3 regions of the Granulosicoccus antarcticus IMCC3135 genome follow, and region 1 is predicted to be linked to each of the others. Evidence: riboswitches for the same ligand, from Rfam matches in the RefSeq annotation. Region 1 holds a riboswitch; each other region holds the start of a gene.
The links. Region 1 has a riboswitch for cobalamin ahead of IMCC3135_RS23210 (FecCD family ABC transporter permease). Riboswitches for the same ligand answer to the same signal wherever they lie in the genome.
Positions count from the first base shown of each region.

Region 1 (5,452 bases):
CAGCTGACCGAGCCCCACATCTCGAGCAAGTCTTCGAAAACGTTAATAGCGCCGGCTCGTCGGTAAAGCTCAGAGACGATAGTCAGGCCAAGACCGCCACCAGGGGCATCATCACCGAAACCGTAACTGAACACAGGCACCGGATCAGTGTCAGGTAGGCGCTCAGCGACCCGGGCAAGGCGACCTTCCCAGTGAGCAATAAGCGCTTCGGCTCTATCAGGGACTCCGAAGATGGTGCCGATATTTCTGACATCGTCGTACCATTCATCAATCGTTGCGGGAGTAAGGCTATTATTGATTCGACGGCATGATTCGTTGAGTACATAGCTATTGATTCCAAAGTCAGCGAGGATCGCCGGACTGACGCCATCTTCGCTGAAGCCGTAGTTCCAACCGGAAAATACAAAATCCGGGTTTGCACCAAGAAGTGGTTCCAGCTTGAAGTAGTCATCACCGAGCGAGGTCACAGCCGCATAATCATCTTTAAACGCTGCCAGTCGAAGCCGAGGCCCTGCGGCGGAGTAAGCTGACATGTGCTCCGTCAGGCCAAGGGCGAACATCAACTCGATCATGTTGTCATCGTTGACGACAGCACGCTCAGGAGCTGCCTCAAAAGTCACACCCTCGCCGCAGGAGTGCACCGTCACAGGGTAATAATCTGCTGGCAGCTCGGCATCGGGCCACGTGTAATCGAAACTGACCGCAGGCAGTCCGGTAATGCTGCCTGAGGTTGGCACAATCGAATCGTCAGCATGGCCTCCACTTGCCATGAAGAATATGATCACCGCAATTGCACTGCTGTAGCGATGAGGTGTAAGTCTGATAGTCAAGGGCGTAGCTCTCCTTCAGTAAATTGGCGAGTATGTGGCGAGGTGGAAGGGGCGACGGAATCGCCGGTAATCGGTGAGAAAACAAGTTGTGTCTCACCCGTGCGAGGATGTATGACCGAGTCGACGTGAACCTGCAATATCGGGGCGAGCACTTCATCGGTAAGAACGGCATCCGGAGAACCAAATGCAACGACAGCACCTTCAGACAGGACAATGACCTTGTCGCAGTAGCGGGCTGCAAGGTTCAGATCGTGGAGCGCCGCAATAGTCGTCGCACCGAGCCGTCGCACAGTCGCCAGCAAATCCAACTGGTAGCGAATGTCCAGGTGATTTGTTGGCTCGTCGAGCATCAGTACGGCGCTCTGCTGGGTGAGAGCGCGGGCAAACAGCGCCCTTTGCTTCTCACCACCTGACAGTGTCTGCCAGTTGCGATCAGCAAGATACTCCACCCCAGCAGTCGCCATGGCTGCATAGGCGATCGCCACATCTGTCCTCGATGCACCACCAAACGCTCTCTGGTATGGAAGTCGGCCCAACATGACCATCTCGGACACCGTCATCTCGATCTCGGTTGGCGCCTCCTGTGCAACAACGGCAAGCTGGCGGGCCACCATGCTGCTCGACTGGCGGAGAATATCGGCCCCGTCGAAAAGCACACATCCGGACTCCGAGCGCAGCACTCGTGAAATAGCCTTGATGAGGGTTGATTTGCCACTGCCATTCGGCCCGACAAGACCCACAAAGCTCCCAGCTTCAATCGTCAGGTCGAGACCATCAATCAACAACTGCTGCCCAACCCGAACACGCAATGCATCAATGTCAATATGCATCAACCGAGTCCCCGTTGTGTACGTCCTCGACGGCGCATCAGCGCCAGGAACAATGGGCCACCGATAATCGCTGTCAGGACCCCGGCAGGAATCTCCTGCGGTGCAATCAGCCATCGGGCGAAGACGTCGACCCAAACCATGAAGAGAGCACCAAACAACAATGAGATCGGCACGACACGAACATGCAGGCCACCGACCAGTAGCCGGGTAATATGTGGGATAACCAAGCCGATGAACCCGACCGCGCCGCTGATGGCAACCATCACACCAGTCAACAAGGCTGTAATCACAAACAACTCCGCTCGACGCCAGGCGATGGGCACGCCCAGAGTGGTCGCTGCCTCGTCACCCGCATGCATGGCGTCAAGTTGACGCGAGATCATCATCATCCGCAACGCCACCACTAAAAGCACCGTGGCAGGTAGCCAGAGCACGGCCCAGCGAGCTCGCCCCAGGCCACCGAGCAGCCAGAAAAGCACTTGTTGAGCAGCACGAGGATCACCCCAGAACACCAGAAGACTGGTAATCGCCGACAGCACATAACCAATTACAACGCCCGAAAGCACAAGGCGCATCGGTGTCAATCGGCCACCCTCCTGAGCAATCAAGTACACGACGGCCATTGTCAACGCCGACGTCACGAATGCGGCAAGCGAAATACCCAAACTACCTAATCCGAAGCTACCGAACAGGATCACCAGTGTTGCACCGACTGATGCGCCAGACGAAGCACCGAGCACATAAGGATCGGCCAGCGGATTGCGGACCAACACCTGCATTGCTACGCCTACAACCGATAGTGCAGCTCCAAGGATAGCCGCCAGAACTACTCGGGGTGCACGCAGCTCCCATACGATCTGGACCACGTTGCGGGGTATGCCATCGATCTCTTCCTGGCCCAGAAGTTTGCCGATTATGATGTCCCAGATTGTTCCAGGTGTCACGGCAACAGCACCTATGCCAATCGCTAGAATCATCGAGATCGCAAGAGTTGCAATCAGAGCGACCACCACCACAGGGACTGCGTTCACATCGAGAAGTCCGGTCGTACGTATTTGCCTCGAACCGTGATGGGTCGACGAGACCGTGATTTCAGAAGCTATGGCCATATCGCGCTCAAAAACCGACAATGAGCGACAAGGCAACACTAACGCCACGACAGCGCTTGCGTAGCCCACGACGCAGACCACGGCGACTAATGGGGGTAATAAAACTCGCCGCAGGCATTCGGGCTCGCCGATCGTGAAAACGATCAGCCTACCGTTGCGGGTCAGCGCCGGATTTTGACCGGACTTTCCCTGCGCACGAATTACATTTTCGAACAACTATAGTAGCATTTGCGCGGGCAAAGAATGACCAGGCGATGATGTCATTAACGGAAACGACTCAGTCTTCGTCAACCAGAGTGACAAGTTCGGAATCAATCAGCCTGACCTGCTTGCGGACAAGCTGATTGAAGTGTGAGTAGTCAGCTCAGAACGACTTCTGTTGTAAGACTCATTCGGCAACAACAAGTGGAATGCTGGCTAATAGCTGTCTGTCGGTATCGATGATATATCGGATTTCGTAATTGCCTGCGGCGGAAGGTGCGCTGAATTGCAGCGTATCAACACCAGCTTGCACATACCGGAAGCTCTCATAGCTGTTCAGGCCATCGCCTTCGATTGCAATGGCGATATAGTCCCGATTATTGGCTGGACCTGTCCACTGAACATCAAACGTACTTCCACTAGCGACCGTTGAGGGCGCAGACAGGGAAGCTGACACGCTGGTGACAGTAATCGGAACCGATGCCAGTACCTGATTGTTGTTGTCTATGACATATCGAATCTCATAGTTACCCGGTATTCCCGGCACCGTCAATGCCACGCTACCAGTCCCTTCCTCCAGGTAGCTAAAAGTCCGATAACTGCCTGGGGAGGCGCCCGCATCTGACAGTGATATGTAGTCTCTGTCATTCATTGGGCCTACCCACTCAACCGCGATAGTCGATCCGGCCGGAGCCGTGCCGGGCGCCGTAACCGTCGCAGTAACAGTTGTGACTGTTATAGGCAATCTGAATAATATCTGGCTATCTGAATCAACGATGTAACGAAGTTCGTAATCCCCGGGAGGAACAGATAAGGTCAACTCAACTTCATTCGAGCCCTCTTGTAAATACTCATAGGTCTCGTAAGAGCCCGCTGCCGCACCTGGCTCTGCCAGCGCAATATAATCTCGTGGATTGTTTGGACCACTCCACTGAATCACAATATCGGAACCCGCTGGAGCCGCCTCAGGTGCCGTTAATGTGACTGTGGATTCAACAACCTCTAGAGTCACTGCTGCCACAATCGGGTTTTCTGATTGCAAAGCAGGATCCAGTACATATCGTATCTCGTACGTCCCTGTGGCACCGGGTGCCGTCAACGTTACCGAATCAGAATCCGGAGTCGGATAGCTGAAATTCGAATAGCTTGACGGAAAGGCGCCGACATCAGCGATAGCAATGAAATCACGAGGATTTCCAGGCCCAGTCCAGCTGACAGCAAAGACAGCACCTTGACCAACCGTTGACGGTGCAGAAAGTGTGGCAGCTCCTGCTATCGGAACATTCTCATTCAGGATTTCCTGTAGTGGCTCACGAATGGTTAACGCATAATTTCCACCCAGGGTGCTACCAAAAATCTGCACACGAAAGGGTGTCCGCGATTCTGTCAATTCAAGCAATCCCAGATCCTGACATATAGATGCAAAGTCAATGACGGGTTCATTAGTCGAATCCAATACTCGCCAAACTACATCACAGTCGGCCCCAGCCTCAGAGCCAAGATAGACTGTGTTGCCGGCAGCTGAGGGCAATGTACCCACCGCCACTTCATTGTTTGCAAGTTGCCCCTCGACCAGCTGGCCCAGCGGCAGTACACCAAGATCGAGCGTCGCCGGCGTGATCAAATCAAACGTGTAATTCGTCGCATCACCAGCGGCACTGTAGACATCGATCTCTGCCACATCAGAATTAATGAAAGCCGAACTTTCACACGATAATAATATTTCTTGCTGCGAACCAGATTCGGTTCGTACAATTGCACTTATCGATACAGCGCCATCACATGGAGTACGCAACTGCAACAGCTGTGGCTCTCCGACAGCATCGGCCAATCGATAACGGTCCAAAGCAGTGTCAGTTTCAAGGTTGCCAGCACCATTTGCAGGGATATTCAATGCAACAGACGCGTTATGTTCAAGAGTAAAGGCAGTAACATCCTTGCCAAGGATAGATGCTGCGCTTAGCGTGCCAGGAAATCTTTCTCTCAACGATAAAGCATCATTGATCAAAGATGCATCTCCGGTTACCGCGACATCAAAGGTACACTCATCCAGCCCAGCGCCGAGCTCTACCCCAGCTGCAAGACACTGCAAACGGGCTTGTCTGCGGATTTCAGGATCCAATTCATCAAGCGTTTGTATCTGTGGCCCCGCCCCTTCAGAGGGATCGGTAGTGTAGTTGAAAGGCGTCAGAAACAGAGAAGCATCACCCACCCGCCTCCAATCATCTGCATAGCTGCCATAGAGTTCTTCTTGCGTGTAAGCGACGGACGCTCCCGCAGCCGTTCGTAAATCATTGCCCGGATCACCATCGCCATCACCCAGCAACCCCGTTGTCGCACCCGCGAATCGCTTGTTCAGCTGAACGGTTAATGTTGTTCCGCTGATAGCCAGCTTAACGAACCCATCAACCTCTATTCGGAACCCATCCTCAATCCTTTGTATCAAAAAATCCGGATCGGCCAGCTCATACCAATCTCCTGA
Region 1 is NZ_CP018632.1:5,356,125-5,361,576, forward strand. It holds gene IMCC3135_RS23200 (ABC transporter substrate-binding protein) at 1-830, opposite strand, end outside; gene IMCC3135_RS23205 (ABC transporter ATP-binding protein) at 827-1,660, opposite strand; gene IMCC3135_RS23210 (FecCD family ABC transporter permease) at 1,660-2,691, opposite strand; cobalamin riboswitch at 2,862-3,002, opposite strand; gene IMCC3135_RS23215 (VWD domain-containing protein) at 3,158-5,452, opposite strand, start outside.

Region 2 (5,452 bases), 3.3 Mb from region 1:
ATCTGGTTGTTTCTGGTGACGATCCCGTTTTGGACAAACCTGCTTATTCGTACGTTTGCCATTCAGGAGGTGATCCGGAACGAAGGTATTCTGAATTCTGCCCTGGTTGGTTTGGGTCTCATTGATCAACCCATTCAGATCATGTTCACAGACAAGGCGATACTCTTCGGGATGGCCTATGTGTATCTGCCACTGATGGTGCTGCCTCTCTACGCAAGCATGGAGAAGCTTGACTTCCGTCTTGTAGAGGCAGCCTATGATCTGTACGCCAATCAATTTCGAGTGCTGTGGCATGTCATTGTGCCACTGGTCAAGCCCGGCATAATTGCAGGCTCCATTCTGGTCTTCATTCCTGCACTGGGGGCCTATGTGACCCCGCGTGTACTCGGAGGTGGCAAGAACATGATGCTGGGCAACCTGATCGAGCTTCAATTCGGACCCGGTCGCAACTGGCCACTAGGGGCTGCCATTTCTGTCACTCTGATGGTGGTGGTCATGCTGGCCCTGATGGTCTATGTTCGTAACGTCGGCAAGTCGGAGACGCGTCGTGGCTAGAGCATTCAATATCCGTTCGCAGCCGGGTTTTGCAACCATTGCGATGTTCTGTTTTTTTCTGCTATACCTGCCCATTGCAACACTGGTTGTTTATGCCTTTAATGCGGGTACTTCCATTGCGTTGTGGGAAGGCTTCTCGTTGCGCTGGTTTGTCTCGGCATGGAACAACGATGCGATTCAAGACGCTGCATTACGCTCGGCGCTGGTTGCTATAGTTGCCGCCAGTATTGCAACTGTGGTTGCCACCCTTGCTGCACTGGCGACCACTCGTACACAGCCTTACCCCGGGCTGAGTTTCAAATATGCGCTCATCAATCAGCCGCTGATGGTCCCGGAGATTGTCACAGCCGTGTCTTTGCTGATCGTATTCTCTCGTATCAAGGTGTGGACCGGTTATTCGGGTATAGGCTTTCTGATGGCAGCACACACCGCTTTCTGCATTCCATTTGCCTACCTGCCAATTCGGGGGCGGTTACAAGGCATGGATCTGACTCTGGAGCAGGCTGCCGCCGACCTCTACGCAACGCCGTGGCGTGGTTTTTTGCATGTGACTCTACCTTTGTTACGGCCAGGCATCATTGCGGGCTTCATGCTCGCCTTCGTTATTTCACTGGATAATGTTGTCATCACCGAGTTTGTCAAATCAGGTGGTCAGGAGACACTGCCGACGTATATGCTCGGACAGCTACGCCGGGTTGTCACCCCTGAAATCAACGCTATTTCCACTATATTTCTTGCCTTTTCCGTAGTGATCGTGACAGGATTCTTTTTGTTAAGCCGGAAAAGAAATTGACAGAAGCGTGTTGTAAAACCGATGTGCTGGCAATGCTGCGCGTGAGCCAATTGAATGTTAAATGAGCGGGTCTGAATCAAATCCCTGACTTTGCCCGTTATCGTCAACGTTACCGATTCAACGACAGGAGACGTACATGTTTCGCCAACTATGCTCTACCGGCCCCGTCACGACTTTGATGGCGGCCTGCCTTTTGATGACAGGTCCAGCCCAGGCAGCAGGGGAATTGAACATATTCAACTGGGGCAATTACACCAGCCCCGAGTTGATCGAAAAGTTCGAGAAAACCTACGATGTAAAAGTCACCATTACAGACTACGATTCCAACGACACGGCGCTGGCGAAGGTACGTGCCGGTGGGCATGGGTTTGATATCGTCGTTCCCTCAGCACCGTATATGCATATCTGGATTGGTGAAGGTTTGCTGCTGGAGACACGGCCTGATCAAATGGAGAACTTCAAGAATATGGAAGATCGGTGGACCGGTGTGGATTGGGACGAAGGTCGTCACTATTCCGTGCCGTGGCAGTGGGGTTTGATTGGTACCGTTGTCGATACTTCTGTATATGACGGTGACATCAATACCTCTTCCATCTTTCTGGATCCACCTGAAGAGTTGATTGGCAAGGTCAATGTGGCGCCAGAAATGACGGACGTCATGTACAGCGCTATCAAGTATCTGGGTGGAGAGTGGTGTACTGATGACAAGGAGTTTCTGCGCACTGTTCGCGACAAGCTTGTAGAAGCCAAAACCAAGTGGATTGCCATGGACTACGGCACCATTGAGAAATTTGCCAGCCGCGATTACGCCGCCGCTTTTTACTGGAATGGCGCCGCTATGCGTGCTCGTGAAAAGAACCCGGATGTACGCTTCGGTTTTCCTAAAGAAGGTTTTGCCTATTTCATGGATAGCGCAGCCGTACTTGTGGATGCAAAGAATCCTGGTAATGCAAAACTGTTTCAGAACTTCATCATGGATCCGGAGAATGCCGCCATGATTTCCAACTTTGCCAAATACGCCAACGGCATCAAGGGGTCGGACGAATATCTGTCCGAAGAGCTGAAAACCGCTCCAGAATTGAGCGTGCCACCAGAGCTTGAAGCATCCGGTGCATTCCTGGCGGTGTGCCCGGTAGAAGTGAATGATCTGTATGCACGGATCTGGACGGATATCAGCAAGTAGGGAATTGCGGATACTGTCAGTCTCAGCATCTGTTTGATCATGAAAACAACGGGCAAGACGCGCAAACAATCGTCTTGCCCGGTTTGCTTCTGGAATTTCAGCTGAGTGCAACTTGATGGCTAGTTGATGGCTAGAGTGCGCCAACCTTCATGATTTGCGTCAAATCAACCTTTTGCACCATCTTGCTAGAGGGCTGCGGCGTCTCCACTAAACCGGGGGCGAGTTTGATCGCTTGGTGCACTCCCCATTGACCCAGCGGCGAGAGGGTGATAACTTCCATCGCGTTCGGGTTCTGTGGCCACATGTGGGTCATGGTGAAATGGGAAACCGGTGACGCCAATATTGTCAGCATTGAGTGCTGATCGTACTGGTTATTCCGGTGCAGCCCCCGCTGCTGTAAGCCTGACGGGTTTGTCGTGCACCACTGAGAGCTATCAATCACGCTCTTGGGAAGGTGACAATGCCCGGATGAAGGTGAGCCAGAAGACCTGCCCGACAACAGTGTTCAGTTATTGCTCCGGGGTGAGGGCAGGGCCGATTGTGCAGATCAGTGCGTTCAATGGTTCGCGATTTTGGCGGTGCAAGACTGCCAGATGAGTTCCGGGTAAGCACAGGGCTTTGCTGGCAATGCTTCGTACAGGCAAGAAACCTGCGATCCTGACGTCAGTACTGCAATAACAATCCGTCATACGTTATCCCCGGCTTCTTTGGTATTCATCAGTTGGAGCTTTCGAATGGATGCGTCGAACAAGCCGCTAATTCACGGAGCCTGTCCTGGCGCACTGCAGCCAATGGCGGCGGCTGATGGATTGATTGTGCGCATTCGCCCGCCGTATGCTCGTTTGAGTCAGCCACAAGCTATCGCGCTAGGCGAACTGGCACAAGAATACGGGATTGGCCAGATCAGTCTGACATCACGTGCCAATCTTCAAATGCGTGGTATCAGGGCAAGTGAGCACGCAGCGCTGATCAAATCCCTGATGAAGCTCGACCTTGTTGATGTCAGTATTGATTCTGAGCGACGTCGCAATCTGGTCTTCACCCCATTCTGGATTGATGGAGACGTAAGTCATCAGGTTGGCGCTCGACTGATACAAGCACTGGATAAGCCGGGTGCGCCAACGTTGCCGGCCAAGTTCGGTTTTGCGGTGGACTGTGGGGCAACGCCAGTGCTAACTGGAACATCAGCTGACATTCGCATTCAGCATTCAGCTGATGGGGAGCTGATGTGCCTTGCCGATGGTATGGGCTCGGGGGCACGAGTCAGTATTGCTACCGCTGCCGATACAGCGATGAGGCTGGCTCACTGGTTTCTGGATCATGAAGGTGCGCCGCAAGGCCGCGGTCGCATGGCTTCGTTTCTGGCCAGCGGCGCTACGCTACCCGCTGAGTTCCATGAAGTGCTCGCAGCCCCTGGTCTTGCTTGCCGCCCGGAACCTGGAAAGCATGCTCAGGGCTGGCTAGTGGCACCAGAGTTCGGCCTCCTGAAGAGCGAGGATCTTTACACCCTGGCTCCGCTGGGCAATTTGCGCCTGACACCCTGGCGAATGATCTTGATAGAGGGAGTGGGCGACGGTGCGGCCGCAGGTGTTGGCTTGCGTGCTGGTGACCCGCGTTTGAATGTCTTTGCCTGCACCGGCGCGCCAGGTTGTGCACAGGCCCATTCATCTACCCTGGGTATCGCCAGATCGTTGGCTGCGCAGCTTGCCCATGGTGAACGGCTGCATGTTGCAGGCTGCATCAAAGGCTGTGCACACCCGTCATCAGCGGCGATTACGCTGGTGGCAACAGCGCCTGACGAATACAAGTTGATTCGTAATGGCAAAGCCTGCGATCAGCCAGTGCGCGTTGGTTTGCGCGCAGAACAGATTACCTCCACCCCTGAATATCTACTGGATTTCCCTGAAAATGGTGCATAGTTACCAAACCAATGGCGCTGCCATCTACACGAAGAGCTTCGCCATTATTCGCAGCGAAGCGCAACTGTCCAGATTCAGTGCGGATGAAGAGCCGGTGGCTGTTCGCATGATTCACGCGGCCGGGCTTGTTGGACTTGAGCGTGATATAGAATTCTCACCGGGTCTGGTAAACGCTGCACGTGGTGCACTGCAAGCAGGCGCGCCCATACTGTGTGATGCCCGCATGATTTCAGAGGGCATTACCCGTGCTCGCCTACCCGCGGACAATGCCGTTATCTGCACCTTGCATGATCCGGCCGTACTGGAACTTGCCAGAGTACAATCCAACACACGTTCGGCAGCCGCTCTGGAGCTGTGGCGAGAGCATCTACAGGGAGCTGTCGTTGCCATCGGTAATGCACCTACTGCGCTATTTCATTTACTGAACATGCTCCAGGATCCAAGCTGCCCTCGGCCTGCCGCTATCATTGGTTGCCCGGTGGGTTTTGTCGGTGCCGTTGAATCCAAGCTGGCTCTGATGCAGGACTTGCCGGTACCCGCGTTGACCGTACGCGGCAGGCTCGGTGGCTCTGCCGTCACGGTTGCTGCCGTGAATGCACTGGCAAGCACCGCACAATGAAGGCCACAGACACTGCAGGCACAACGCTACGTGGCAAGGTAACTTGCGTAGGGCTTGGGCCAGGCGATCCTGACTTGATGAGCGTGAAGGCTGACAGGTTGGTGCGTAATGCCAGCCATGTTGCCTACTTTCGCAAGCGCGGGCGTGCGGGGCAGGCACGCAGCATCGTCGATGGGCTATTGCGTTCAGACGTCACCGAGTTCCCAATGGAATATCCGGTGACGACCGAATTGTGTTTTTCAGGTGACGATTACAAGCAGCAGCTGGCGGCTTTCTACGAACATTGGACAGCACAGCTATTGTCTTTGTGTGGTGAGACAGATGTGATCGTGCTGTGTGAAGGCGATCCCTTCTTCTACGGCTCGTTCATGCATCTACACAGT
Region 2 is NZ_CP018632.1:2,024,192-2,029,643, forward strand. It holds gene IMCC3135_RS08760 (ABC transporter permease) at 1-555, shown strand, start outside; gene IMCC3135_RS08765 (ABC transporter permease) at 548-1,348, shown strand; gene IMCC3135_RS08770 (extracellular solute-binding protein) at 1,485-2,531, shown strand; cobalamin riboswitch at 2,802-3,041, shown strand; gene cobG (precorrin-3B synthase) at 3,266-4,450, shown strand; gene IMCC3135_RS08780 (precorrin-8X methylmutase) at 4,440-5,069, shown strand; gene IMCC3135_RS08785 (precorrin-2 C(20)-methyltransferase) at 5,066-5,452, shown strand, end outside.
Region 2: it holds a riboswitch for cobalamin, as region 1 does, so the genes downstream of both, cobG (precorrin-3B synthase) here and IMCC3135_RS23210 (FecCD family ABC transporter permease) in region 1, are expected to answer to the same signal.

Region 3 (5,452 bases), 180 kb from region 1:
CGACATCGTAGGCGCTCAGATCGAGTTCATCGAGTTTGAATTCTGCTTCACTGATCGCTTCCGGATCGACTACCCACAGTGAATTGCTGCTGCGGCGTGTCAGATAGGCTTTGTTTTCACCGCTGAATGCAATACTCTGCGGATTTGAAGTAACCGGTTCATCACCTTTTACCGAATATTGATAATCGACGATTGATAAATCAGTAGCGTCGTAGCGTGTCACCGAATCAATGCTGAATTTTCCAATCTGATAGGGACTGGTGCCATCTGTGGCAACACTGATGTTTGACAAGGCACCGGGGTAGTTGCCATCCACGATATAGCCGTCTGTCAGAGAAATGCGATCGACGCGACCGCTGCCGTAGTCGGCTGCACGTGTAGAGACGAAGGCAAATTCATTATCGGGCAAGGTGTCTGTGTCGCCAGGCAATGCATCAGTGACGTCATTATCGTCAGGCACGACAGTGTTGTTGTCATCATCATCTGAACTACAGGCTGCCAGGGTCAGAATGAGTGTGGCAGCGATGGAGGTTCTTGCAATGGCGATTGGCCACTTGCTGGTGCTTTTGATTGTCTTCATGGAAAATCCGGGATTCTTTGGTTGCGGTTGGCTTGGTCGTGAGGGTACTGTTTTATAAAAAGAGATAATCTTGCAGCTTCAGCTGGTAATGCTACAAGTTGCGTGTAATCGACAATGACCAGGTACGACCAGGTTTGGGATACCCGTTGAAGTCCTCGATATTGTCGTCACTGATATTATGTATGCCAAGGGTGGTTTGCCATTGGTCTTGAGACCAGTCGATACCGATTGAATGTTGCTCACTGTCGGCTGCGGGCAGGATATTGGCTCTGTCGTAGAAGCGTTTTTTCTGGATATCCAGTTCATACCAGAGCGTGACAGCAGAGGGTTGATACTGGATACGACCATACAAGGAGAACTGAGATTCACCAGGCAGATATTTGTCGCGAAAGCCTTCGGCTGTGTCGCGACTTTTGGGAGATTGCCATGTCATGTTGCTACGCAGCTGAATTTTTGGGGTTAGTGCCAGTTCGCCAGCCAGTTCAATTCCGATGACACGTGCCGCACCGGCATTGGTGGGTTCACCAATACCACGGGCGTTAAATGACGTCACAATCAGCTCATCACGTTCGCTGCCGAACAGTGTGCTGCTCAGGCTCATGTCATCAGTTCTGAACTGTATGCCGACGTCCAGGTTGATACCATTTTCCGGTTTCAATTCAGGGTTTCCATTGACCAGACCGATGGAGCCGTAGAGCTCGCCGAACGAGGGTTCACGATAGAAGCTGCCGGCATTTCCTGTGACGGTGATCAGGCTTGTGGGTCGATAGGCCAGTCCGATTTGTAGTCCTGTATTCGAGTCGCTGGAATATTCATGCAACTCTTGTGATGTGCTTGCCTGTGAACCATCAAGGCTGTTGTGCTGCCATCGCAAGGCAGGTGTCAGCGACCAGGTATCGGTGGAATCGAACCACACATAATGCACGGTGGCAAGGCTGCTCTGGCGACGCGCATCGAAGGCTGCTGATTCATCCAACCCATCGGTGGAGTCCAGTTTTTCCTGGCGTAGATCCAGAGACAAGCCCAATGTGCCTGCATCACCCAAGTGTTCCCAATAGGTCTTGGCACCCAGGGTGTTGGTCTGGTTGTCGCTATCCTGCGCGCCCAATCCGACCTGACTCTCAAGGTCCTGATATTGAGCGGAATTCGTATGCCAGTAGATGTTGTGACGACTGTTCCAGTTACCCAGACCATCAAGGATCTGTGATAGCTGGAATTGGCTGGCAGCCGTGTCGTAACTGGCAACATTGTCAGGGTTGTTGCCCCATTCCGGTACTCCCAGTTCGCGAGCTGACACTTGGATGGTCAGATCGGTACGGGCATTCTTGTTTTGCTGATAGCCCATGCGCAGCAGGGCTGAGGTTCGCCTGGCATCGGCATTGTTGCGCTTTTCGTCTGTGTCGTCCTCGGTATTGAGTGGCGTACCATTTTTATTGGTGAACCGGAAATCGTTATCGCTTTGTCGATGACTGATTGCAGCGGCTACATCCCAGGCGCCATGTCGCGATTGATGCGAGAGCTGTAGCCCGGCCAGCGACAGGCTGCCCACACCCAGACGGATTCGGGTGGCATTGACCTTGGAGGCTTGCAGACTATTGAGATTGATGGCTCCACCGATACCCGCATGCCCAAGTTGCATGGGCGTACTGCCGCGATAGATGTCGACTGAGCCCAGATTGAGCATCTCGAGCGTGGAGAAATCCACGACCGGATTACCGCCATTGTTGAGCAATACACCATCGAGATACACCGCTGTCTGTGCACCCGTTGCCGCGCGAATACTGACACTGGAGAAACTGCCAAAACCTCCTGATTGACGATACTGCACACCGCTTTCGCGCGCCAGCACGGCGGCCAGAGCGTTGGGTGAGCGTTCCAACTCCACCCGTTCAACCCGGCTGCGGCTGGCTGTGCTCTCTTCACTGATCACATTGCCCGTACGGTAGGGCAGTTCGCCAATGGCCTCAACCGTGCCCAGAGTGGTATCTGCTTCTGCGTAGACCAGTCCGGTACTCGCCCAGGGAAAGGCGAGCAACAGCAGGCCAGCCAGAACAGGCGGGCGAGAGCTGGCAGAAGTGGCTATGGATTCTTTGATCGATTTACTGGAACGCAACCCCGCGTTACCTCAGGTTGTACCGAGTGGGGTTTGAGCAGGTCAGAGAGATACTGGCATCTGGGCTGGCACGAAGTGCTGAAGCGCAAACTGCATCTCAATTTCCACTGACACCCCGCCAGATTGGTAAAAGACGTATCGCCTGGCAGGTCTCCTGGCTTGTAACTGTCCAATGCTGGTGTTCACCAGCGAAAGGGTCTTCGCTCCCTTCCCAGATATATATTGCATCCAGTGGGTCAATAGCGAAACGCGTTACTTACAGTTGCGGGGGCAGCCGAGGAATGACACCTCGTTCCCTTTTCATCTTTGTCAGAACCTTGCGACAGGCGACAGCATACACCAGTTGGGGTTACACCGAACGCTACCACGGGATGCCGAGGCATGTTTCGTGATTGAGCTCTGGTTGGTGGTGTGAATCCGGATGCCTGCGGCGACCGCAGTTCTCACCTGTTGATTTCCTTATGCTGCTGAAGATATATGAACAAGCGTGCGCTAGTAACGGGTGCAGATGGATTTATCGGTTCACATCTGACCGAACTGCTGCTGCGCGAAGGCTACACGGTACGTGCGCTGGTCCAGTACAACTCCCTGGGGTCGTGGGGGTGGCTGGACTCGATAACGCCGCCTGACAATCTCGAAGTTGTCAGTGGCGATATCCGTGATTCGAACTTCTGTCGCGTTCTGACGCGAGATATCGACGTCGTCTTTCATCTGGCGGCTCTGATTGCCATTCCGTATTCATATATCGCCCCGGGTAGCTATCTGGATACCAATGCCGGCGGCACGCTGAATATTTGTCAGGCCTCGATGGATAACCAGGTTGGCCGGGTTATTCATACATCTACGAGTGAGGTCTATGGCACCGCTCGCTATGTGCCCATTGATGAGCAGCATCCCTTGCAGGCACAGTCGCCTTACAGTGCATCCAAGATTGCCGCCGATGCCATGGCCTTGAGCTTTCATCACTCTTTCGAGCTGCCACTGACGATTGCCCGACCGTTCAATACTTACGGGCCGCGGCAGTCGGCCAGAGCCGTCATACCGGCGATTATTTGTCAGATTGCTGCTGACAAGGCTGAAATTCAGCTCGGTGATTTGTCACCAACGCGGGATTTCAACTACGTTGACGATACCTGTCGCGGCTTTTTGGCACTGGCTCGTAGTGATGCATCGATTGGCGAAACCGTCAATATCGGTTCCAATACCGAGATTTCCATACAGGATACGCTGGAGTTGATCCGCGAGCTGATGGGCAGTGATACGCGTTTCGTCGTCGATGAGAATCGATTGCGTCCCGCTGCATCCGAGGTGCATCGCCTGGTGTGTGACAACTCGAAGATGATAGGCATGACAGGTCATAGTCCCCAGATCGCTATCCGCGAGGGTCTGCAAAGAACCATTGATTGGCTAATCGAGCCAGATAACCTGAAACGTTACCGGGCCGAGCTCTACCATGTTTGACAGTCTGGTTGATTTCGTCAGACAGCAGTTTGATCAGAGCAATTCCATCGGTTTGCATGAACCCAGATTTGGTGAGAGGGACAGACAGGCACTGATTGAGGTTATCGACTCTGGCATGGTGTCCAGTGTCGGTCAGTGTGTCGATGAGTTCGAACAACTGATCGCATCGTATGCCGGTGCTGCTCATGGGATCGCGACAGTCAACGGTACTAGCGCCTTGCATGTCAGCTTACTGGTTGCCGGGGTGATTCCGGGGGATCTTGTCTTGACACAGTCACTGAGTTTTGTGGCCACCTGTAACGCCATATCCTATTGTGGTGCAGAGCCTGTGTTCATTGACGTAGATCGACAAAGTCTGGGTCTGGCGCCAGCGGCACTACAGGAATTTCTGGAAAGTCAGACAGAACTGCGAGATGACGGCTGTTGCTGGCATATAGAGACAAACCGACGTATTCCTGTGTGCATGCCGATGCATACATTCGGATTTCCGGCATCGATTCACCAGATTGCGCAGCTTTGCCTGGCACACGGTCTTCAGCTTGTAGAGGATAGTGCCGAGGCGTTGGGCAGTTGGCATACAGGCGTGCATTGTGGTGTCGCAGGCAATCTGGGTGTGTTGAGCTTCAACGGGAACAAGATCATGACCACCGGTGGCGGCGGCATGGTTCTGACCAATGATGCTGAGCTGGCCAAACGAGTTAGGCATCTGACTACAACAGCCAGAGTCACCGAACCCTTGAAGTGGCTCCATGACGAGGTCGGCTTCAACTACCGATTGCCTAATCTTAATGCGGCTCTGGGTATCGCTCAGTTTGCCTCACTGGAACATGCACTGATGTGCAAACGCAAGTTGGCGAATAATTACCTTCAGTGGAGTCATGAAAACGATAGGGACATGATTGCAGAACAGCCTGGTACACAGGCGAATCACTGGTTGAATGCGTTGATATGCAATTCAGTCGAAGAGCGCGACCAGCTTCTTGAATATACCTGTCGTCAGGGTGTTCTCAGCAGACCTGTCTGGGTGCCGATGCACAGATTGAGCATGTATGAGCATTGTCTGCACGGAACGCTTGAGAATACGCAGTGGGCAGCAGCGCATATCCTGAATCTGCCCAGTAGTGTGCCACATGGCTGGTAAGTGCTGGAGCACCAGAGTAGGGAGGGCGTTCAGTTTTCCGATTCTTGCTGAATGGGCAACGTTGAGGTGATACGTGTACTTGTGTCTGCTTGTGGTGACTTTGTCGTCCGAGAAGCATTTACGGAACACAACTTGAGTGTAAATAGGGCCGAAGTCC
Region 3 is NZ_CP018632.1:5,541,043-5,546,494, reverse strand. It holds gene IMCC3135_RS24035 (hypothetical protein) at 1-580, opposite strand, end outside; gene IMCC3135_RS24030 (TonB-dependent receptor) at 672-2,693, opposite strand; cobalamin riboswitch at 2,821-3,028, opposite strand; gene IMCC3135_RS24025 (NAD-dependent 4,6-dehydratase LegB) at 3,171-4,154, shown strand; gene IMCC3135_RS24020 (LegC family aminotransferase) at 4,147-5,295, shown strand.
Region 3: it holds a riboswitch for cobalamin, as region 1 does, so the genes downstream of both, IMCC3135_RS24030 (TonB-dependent receptor) here and IMCC3135_RS23210 (FecCD family ABC transporter permease) in region 1, are expected to answer to the same signal.